One region of the Streptomyces sp. x-19 genome, then DNA from elsewhere that is predicted to be linked to it. Evidence: riboswitches for the same ligand, from Rfam matches in the RefSeq annotation. Region 1 holds a riboswitch; the other holds the start of a gene.
What was found. A riboswitch is a leader RNA that binds a small molecule or an ion and turns the genes downstream of it on or off. The one in region 1 is predicted to bind thiamine pyrophosphate.
Positions count from the first base shown of each region.

Region 2: it holds a riboswitch for thiamine pyrophosphate, as region 1 does, so the genes downstream of both, thiO (glycine oxidase ThiO) here and ACLJT4_RS17515 (thiamine ABC transporter substrate binding subunit) in region 1, are expected to answer to the same signal.

Region 1 is NZ_JAJPWK010000006.1:98,061-102,252, forward strand. Features, by position in the region: gene ACLJT4_RS17510 (ABC transporter permease) at 1-814, opposite strand, end outside; gene ACLJT4_RS17515 (thiamine ABC transporter substrate binding subunit) at 853-1,929, opposite strand; TPP riboswitch at 2,033-2,152, opposite strand; gene rlmN (23S rRNA (adenine(2503)-C(2))-methyltransferase RlmN) at 2,187-3,299, opposite strand; gene ACLJT4_RS17525 (phosphatidate cytidylyltransferase) at 3,467-4,192, opposite strand, start outside.
Region 2 is NZ_JAJPWK010000001.1:720,726-724,917, forward strand. Features, by position in the region: gene ACLJT4_RS03375 (MerR family transcriptional regulator) at 1-167, shown strand, start outside; gene ACLJT4_RS03380 (thiazole synthase) at 164-1,006, opposite strand; gene thiS (sulfur carrier protein ThiS) at 1,015-1,215, opposite strand; gene thiO (glycine oxidase ThiO) at 1,281-2,513, opposite strand; TPP riboswitch at 2,511-2,623, opposite strand; gene ACLJT4_RS03395 (NAD(P)/FAD-dependent oxidoreductase) at 2,767-4,026, shown strand; gene ACLJT4_RS03400 (Rv2175c family DNA-binding protein) at 4,128-4,192, shown strand, end outside.

The DNA of each region.
Region 1 (4,192 bases):
GGGCGGTCCGGGAGGCGTCGACGAGCCGCAGGGTGGATTCGCGGCGCCGCACGGTCCAGGCATGCAGCGCCAACAGTCCCAGTACGGCCGCGAACTGGATCAGGGTGAGCACGGCGGCGGTCGGCAGGTCCAGGAAGTCGGCGGTCTGCCGGTAGATCTCCACCTCCAACGTGGAGAAGGTGGGTCCGCCGAGGATCTGCACCACTCCGAAGGAGGTGAAGGTGAAGAGGAACACCATCAGCGCCGCGGCGGCCACCGCCGGCCCGAGCGCGGGCAGCGTCACCTTCCGCCACGCCGCGAACCTTCCGACGCCCAGGACCCGGGCCGCCTCCTCCTGACGCGGGTCGAGCTGGGACCAGAGCCCGCCGACGGTGCGGACGACGACGGCGTAGTTGAAGAAGACGTGCGCCAGCAGGATCGCCCACACCGAGGTGTCCAGCCGGACGCCCCACAGGTCGTCCAGCAGCCCGCCCCGGCCGACCAGCGCCAGGAAGGCGGAGCCGACGACGACGGTGGGCAGCACGAACGGCACCGCCACCACCGCCCGCAGCAGTTGTTTGCCGGGGAAGTCGAAGCGGGCGAAGACGTAGGCGCCGGGCAGCGCGATCAGCAGCGTCAAGGCGGTCGAGGCAGCGGCCTGCCACACCGTGAACCACAGCACGTGGAGGACGTCCGGATCACCGAGCACGGCGCCGAAGCGGCCGAGTTGCCACTGCCCGCCGTCCTTCAGCCCCCGGCCGACGATCACGGCGACCGGGTAGGCGAAGAACACCGCGAAGAAGACGAACGGCACGACCATCAGGCCGAGCCGCACCGCCGTGGTCCGCGCGGTCCCCCGTTGCCGGGTGCGGGCTACTTCAGAACGAGCGAGGACCACTGCTTGACCCACTGGTCACGGTTCTTGGCGATCGTCTCGGGTGCGAGGGTCGCCGGCTTGTCGATCGTGGCGCCGTAGCGGGTGAACAGCTCCGGCTCCTTGGCGTCCTTGCGTGCCGGGTTGACGAACATCTGCAGCGGCATGTCCTCCTGGAACGTCTTCGACAGGAGGAAGTCGAGCAGCGCCTTGCCGCCCTTCTCGTTCTTGGCGCCCTTGAGCAGACCACCGAATTCGATCTGCTGGAAGCAGGTGCCGGTCGCGACGCCGGTCGGGGCCTCCTTCGGGGCGGGGTTCTTGCCCATCACTTCGGCGGGCGGGCTGGAGGCGTAGGAGACCACCAGCGGCTTGTCCCCCTTGCCCTTGCCGGCCGCGGAGCCCGAGAAGCGCTCGTTGTACGCCTGCTCCCAGCTGTCGACGACCTCGACGCCGTTGGCCTTGAGCTTCTTCCAGTAGTCCGTCCAGCCGGCTTCGCCGTGGGCGGCGATCGTGCCGAGCTGGAAGGCGAGTCCCGGGGAGGAGGTGGCGGAGTTCTCCGTGACGAGCAGGCCCTTGTACTGCGGCTTGAGCAGGTCGTCGAAGGTCTGCGGCGGCGCCAGCTTGTGCTGGGTGAAGTAGGCGCGGTCGTAGTTGACGCAGATGTCGCCGTAGTCGAGGGGCGTGACCCGGTGGCCGTCCTTGTCGAGCTGCAGATCAGCCGGGACGCTGTCCAGGCCCTTGGCCTTGTAGGGGGTGAAGAGCCCGGCGTTCAGCCCGCGCGAGAGCAGGGTGTTGTCGATGCCGAAGAAGACGTCGCCCTGCGGGTTGTCCTTGGAGAGGATCGCCTTGTTGACGGCTTCGCCGGCGTCCCCGCCCCTGAGCACCTTGACCTTGTAGCCGCTCTCCTTCTCGAAGGCGGCCAGGACGGACTTGGAGGCGTTGAACGAGTCGTGGCTGACGAGCGTGACGGTCTTGGCGTCGGCGCTGCTGTCGCCGGCGCTGCCGCATCCGGCGAGTGCCGTCATGCCGGCCGCGGCGGCGAGCGCTGCCGCGGTGATCCTTCTGGTGGTGCTCACTGATTTCCTCCTGGCTGGCCAGGAAGAGACGCGGCCCCGCCCGGTGCCCGCTGCGTTCTTTGTCGGAGACGTTCGGCAGCGGGCGGTGGGCAGGGCGCAACAGCATGAGTGACGACCGAACTTCCTACCCGGAATGACCCGGGCGAGGTTCAAGGGTCTGCGGCGTCGTCGGGCTACGACGTGTCCGCACTCTCAGCGCTGTGGCGCTCCCCTGTCGGAATGTGCATTTGTTCGACGACACCGTACCAGCGGGTGGCTCAGCGCTCCGAGGCTGCAAGCTGTCCGCAGGCGCCGTCGATCTCCTGGCCCCGGGTGTCCCGCACGGTCACGGGCACGCCGTGCGCCTCGATGGCCCGCACGAACGCCAGCTCGTCCTCGGGCCGCGAGGCGGTCCACTTCGAGCCGGGGGTCGGGTTGAGCGGGATGAGGTTGACGTGGACGCGCTTGCCCTTGAGCAGCCGTCCCAGCAGGTCACCGCGCCACGCCTGGTCGTTGATGTCGCGGATCAGGGCGTACTCGATCGAGACCCGGCGGCCGGACTTCTCGGCGTACTCCCACGCCGCGTCCAGCACCTCGCGGACCTTCCAGCGGGTGTTGACGGGCACGAGGGTGTCCCGCAGCTCGTCGTCGGGCGCGTGCAGCGACAGCGCGAGCCGGCACTTGAAGCCCTCGTCGGCGAACCGCAGCATCGCCGGGACCAGCCCGACGGTGGAGACGGTGATGCCGCGCTGGGAGAGGCCCAGCCCGTCCGGCTCGGGGTCGGTCAGCCGCCGGATGGCGCCGACCACCCGCTTGTAGTTGGCGAGCGGCTCACCCATGCCCATGAAGACGATGTTGGACAGCCGTGCCGGTCCGCCGGGCACCTCGCCGTCGCGCAGCGCCCGCATCCCGTCGACGATCTGGTGCACGATCTCGGCGGTGGAGAGGTTGCGGTCCAGGCCGGCCTGGCCGGTGGCGCAGAACGGGCAGTTCATGCCGCAGCCGGCCTGCGAGGAGATGCACATGGTGACCCGGTCCGGATAGCGCATCAGGACGGACTCGACGAGGGTGCCGTCGTGCAGGCGCCACAGCGTCTTGCGGGTGGTGTCGTCGTCGCACGAGATGTGCCGCACCACGGACATCAGGTCCGGCAGCAGTTCGGCGGCGAGCTTCTCGCGCGCCGCCGCGGGGATGTCGGTCCACTGGGCGGGGTCGTGCGCGTAGCGGGCGAAGTAGTGCTGCGACAGCTGCTTGGCGCGGAACGGCTTCTCGCCGATCGCCGCCACCGCCTCGCGGCGCTCGGCCGGGCTGAGGTCGGCGAGGTGCCGCGGTGGCTTCTTGGCGCCGCGGGGGGCGACGAACGTCAGTTCTCCCGGGGCCGGGCGTGCCATGGGCGGAAACTCCTCTGTGCGACGAGGTCGGGCGGCTTCTGCCGACGCATGACCGGGGTCCGGACGGGCCGGAACCGGGAGACCTCACGGATCGTCCCCGCGGTCGCGGGGACGGAAAGGGCGCGCCACGAACGAGCGACGCGCCCTTCAAGGGTAACCGGCGACGCTCAGCCCGATCCCACGAAGATCACGAACAGCAGCCAGACGACGGGAGCGGTCGGCAGCAGCGAGTCCAACCGGTCCATGATCCCGCCGTGACCGGGCAGCAGGGTGCCCATGTCCTTGATGCCCAGATCCCGCTTGATCATGGATTCGCCGAGGTCACCGAGGGTGGCGCTGACCGCGACCGCGAGGCCGAGCAGCAGTCCCTGCCACCAGATGCCGCCCTTGATCAGGAACTGCATGCACAGCGCGCCCGCCACCATCGCGAAGAGCACCGCTCCGACGAGTCCCTCGCGGGTCTTGCCGGGACTGATCCGCGGCGCGAGCTTCTTCCTGCCGAAGCGCCAGCCGACCGCGTAGGCGCCGGTGTCGCTGACGACCGTCAGCAGCAGGAAGGTCAGCACCCGCTGCGGCCCGTCGTCCTCGGCCGCCAGCATCAGCGCCACGAAGGTCGCCAGGAAGGGGACGTAGAAGGCCGCGAAGATGGCGGCCGTGACGTCCCGGAGGTAGTTCTGGGGCGCCTCGGTCATCCGCCAGACGAGGACGGCGAGCGCGGTGAGCGCCATCGCCACCCAGGCGCCTTCGGCACCGCGCACGTACCCGGCGACGACCATCGCGGTGCCGCCGAGCGCGAGCGGGACCAGCGGCACCCGGATGTCCTTGCGCTCGGCCAGCCGCGAGGTCAGTTCCCACAGGCCCACGACGACGGCGATCGCTATGACACCGATGAA
Region 2 (4,192 bases), on a different contig from region 1:
CCTGCCCGCAGCTGGTCGGCGAGCTCCATCGGGAGCGGGCCCGGCTCACCGGCTCCATCGACGCCCTGATGGCCTCCCGGAACCTCCTCGACGAGGTGATCACCGCGGCCCCGCCGGAGCTGACGGCCCAGCCCGCCGGGGCGGCCGGGCCCGCGGACACGCCCTAGAACGCCGGCCGCTCCGGGTCCAGCTCCGCGACGCCGTCGGTGGGCGAGGACGCCAACGCGAAGTGGCGGCGCGGGATCCGACCGGCGCGGTGCGCCAGCCGGCCCGCCTCCACCGCGTGCCGCATCGCCGCCGCCATCAGCTCCGGCTCCTGCGCGCGGGTCACCGCCGACGCCAGCATCACCGCCGCACAGCCCAGCTCCATGGCGAGCGCCGCGTCCGAGGCGGTGCCCGCGCCGGCGTCCAGGACGACCGGGACGCCCGCACGCTCGGTGATCAGCTGGAAGTTGTGCGGATTGCGGATGCCGAGGCCGGAACCGATCGGCGAACCGAGCGGCATGATCGCCGCACAGCCCACGTCCTCCAGCTTCCGGGCGACGACGGGGTCGTCGTTGGTGTACGGCAGGACGACGAAACCGTCGTCCACGAGGGTCTCGGCGGCGTCCAGCAGCTCCACCGGGTCGGGCAGCAGGGTCCGCTCGTCGGCGACGACCTCCAGCTTGACCCAGTCGGTGCCGAGCGCCTCCCGGGCGAGCCGGGCGGTGAGCACCGCCTCGCCCGCCGTGAAGCAGCCGGCGGTGTTCGGCAGCACCCGGATCCCGTTGCGCTGGAGCACGGACAGCACCGAGCCCTGCACGGTCGGGTCCAGCCGCCGCATGGCGACCGTCGTCAGCTCCGTGCCGGAGGCCAGCAGGGCGCGCTCCAGGACGCCGAGGCTGGGCGCGCCGCCGGTGCCCATGATGAGCCGGGACCGGAACGTGGTGCCGGCGATGGTGAGCGGGTCGGCGTCGGGGGCGGGCGCCGCGACGGCGTCCGCCGGTTCCACTGCGGTGTCGGTCATGACCGTGATCAGCCTCCCTGCACGGCGGTGAGCACTTCGACGCGGTCGCCGTCGCCGAGCGCGGTGGTGGACCACTGGGTGCGCGGCACGACGGTCTCGTTGACCGCGGCGGCCACCCCGGCCGACGCCCGGGACAGCGTGGCGACCAGCCGGTCCAGGGTCAGCCCGCCCGGGATCCGGCGGGCCTCCCCGTTGACGGAGACGGACACCGTGGGGCCGGTAGGGGCATCGGGGGCGACGGGGCCGGCAGGAGTACCGGGCGTACCGGGGGCGCTCATACGGGCTGCTCCTCAAGGGCACGGACGCGCTCGGTCCCCACGGTGGTGGGGGAGAAGCGCGTGGGGGAGAAGGGGCGGGCCTCTTCCGGGACGGTTCCGGTGGCCAGCACCTCGGCCAGCACGTCACCGGTGACCGGCGTCAGCAGCACGCCGTTGCGGAAGTGGCCGGTGGCCAGGTGGAGGCCGGGCAGCCCGGTCGGGCCGAGCAGCGGTGCGTTGTCGGGGGAGCCGGGACGCAGCCCGGCGAGGCTCTCGACCAGCGGCAGTTCGGTGAGGCCCGGGAGAAGTTCGTGGGCGTCCCGCAGCAGTTCGTAGACGCCGCCCGCGGTCACCGTGGTGTCCCAGCCCAACTCCTCGCTGGTGGCGCCGAGGACCAGTTCGCCGCTCTCCCGGGGCACCAGGTAGAGCGGGTTGCCGCGGACCACGGCCCGCACGGTGCGGGAGAGGAACGCCTGGCCGCCCGGGAGCCGGTCCGGCAGCCGCAGCCGCAGCACTTGCCCCTTGACGGGCCGCACCGGCGGCCGCACGGCCTCCGGGACGCCGGCCAGCAGCCCGCTGCGACTGCCCCCGGCCAGTACGACCTGACCGGCCGCCAGCCGCGTCCCGTCGGCGAGTTCGGCGCCCGTGGCGCGTCCCCGGGCGGTCGTCAGGCGCTCCGCCGCCGTTCGGTGGAAGACCACCCCGGCCCGTTCGCAGGCGGCCAGCAGGGCGCCCGCCAGCCGCCGCGGATCGACCTGATGGTCACCGTCCACCCGGAGGCCGCCGCGCACCCCCGGGGCGAGCATCGGCTCCAGGCGCCGGCACTCGCGTCCGGTCAGCCACTGCGAGTCCAGGCCCGAGCGGACCTGGAGGGCGTGCAACTCCCTCAGGTGGGCGCGGTCGTCGGCGTCCAGCGCGACGGCCAGGGTGCCGCACCGGCGGTAGCCGATCCGCTGCCCGCTGGCCTCCTCCAGCTCTTCCGCGAAGCGCGGATACCGCTGTGCCGAGGCCAGGTTGAGGCCCAGCAGGGTCTCCTCGCCGTAGTGGAGCTCGGTGACCGCGGCCAGCATGCCGCCCGCGACGAACGCCGCGCCGCCGCCGGGCGCGGGGTCCGCCAGCGCGACCCGCAGTCCGCGGCCGGCCGCCCGCCAGGCGGTCACCAGTCCGATGATGCCGCCGCCGATGACCAGCACGTCGGGGTGCCGGTCCGCGGGCCGCGACGGGTCCGTTGGTGTGGTGGATGGATGCATGGGCGTCCAGCCCCTCCCTTCGCCGGCATGACCCGGATCAGGTTCGTACGGTCGGAGGCCGGCCAGCCTCCCTCTCAGCCCGGTCCGTCCGGGCTCCCGCGAGTGCGTGCATCCGCCACCCTAATACGGGTCGCGACGCGTCGTAAGGGAGCGCCCGGGGAGCGGGGCCGGCCGTCACGGGGCGTGACGCTGTGTCAGAGATCTCCTTGCGCGCTGCTGCGGGCCGCGTCGGGTGCCGTCCTAGAGTGAGCGGGTGAGCGAGCAGAGCAAGTCTCCCCAGGACCCTGACCGCACGCCGCGCGTGGTGATCGTCGGCGCCGGGATGGCAGGTGTGCAGACCGCCGTGGCCCTGCGCGAACAAGGCTGGCGAGGAGCGATCGCGCTCCTCGGCGACGAGCCGCACCAGCCCTACGACCGGCCCCCGCTGTCCAAGGCGGTGCTGCTCGGCAAGGCCGACGGCTCCGCGTTCGACATCGACTTCGCCAGTCTCGGCATCGACCTCCACCTCGGCCGCCGGGTCACCGCACTGCGCCCCGAGGAGCACCTCGTCGAGACCGACCGGGGCCCGGTCCGCTACGACTACGCGGTCCTGGCGACCGGCGCCGAACCGATCCGGCTGCCCGGCAGCGAGGGCCGCCCCGACGTGCACCTGCTGCGCACCCTGGACGACGCCGAGCGGCTGCGCCCGGTGCTCGCCGCCCAGCACCGGATCGTGGTGGTGGGGGCCGGCTGGATCGGTGCGGAGTTCGCCACCGCCGCCCGTGAGGCGGGCTGCGAGGTCACCGTCGTCGAGGCCGCCGACCACCCGCTGGCCGGCGCCCTGCCCGCCGAGGTCGCCGGGCACATGACCGGCTGGTACGCGGACGCCGGGGCCGATCTGCGCACCGGCGTGCGGGTCGACTCCGTCGCGCCCGGCGCGGTGACCCTCGCCGACGGCACCGCCCTGCCCGCCGACGCCGTCGTCGTCGGCATCGGCGCCCGGCCCGCCACCGGCTGGCTGGCCGGTTCCGGCGTCGCCCTCTCGCCCGCGGACGGCTCGGTGCAGGCCGACGAGCGGCTGCGCACCTCCGTTCCCGACGTCTACGCGGTCGGCGACTGCGCCTCCTTCCCGTCGGCCCGTTACGACACCCGGCTGCTGGTCCACCACTGGGACAACGCCCTCCAGGGGCCCCGCACGGTGGCCGAGAACATCGCCCGCGGCGCAGCCGAGGGCGTGGTCTACGACCCGGTGCCGTACTTCTGGTCCGAGCAGTTCGGCCGGTTCGTGCAGTACGCCGGCCACCACGGGGACGCCGACGAACTGGTCTGGCGCGGTGATCCCACCGGCGCCGCCTGGTCGGTCCTCTGGCTCCGCGGCGACGGCGCCGGCGGAGCGGGACGGCTGGTCGCGCTGCTGGCCGTGGGGCGCCCGCGGGATCTGGCCCAGGGGCGCCGGCTCATCGAGCGGGGCGCCCTGCTCGACCGGGAGCGGGCGGCGGACGCTGCCGTTCCGCTGAAGTCGGCGGTCCGCTGACCCGCTGCGCGGCCCCCCGCCGCCCACCCGGCGGGGGACACGCGTTGCCCGGCGGCGATGCCCGGGTACCGGCTGTCAGTGGGAGGTGGCAGGCTTGTCCTGTGACCGAGATTGACGCAAAGATCGATGGACTCGTTCCCGCCTGGCTCACCCTCCCCGACATCGC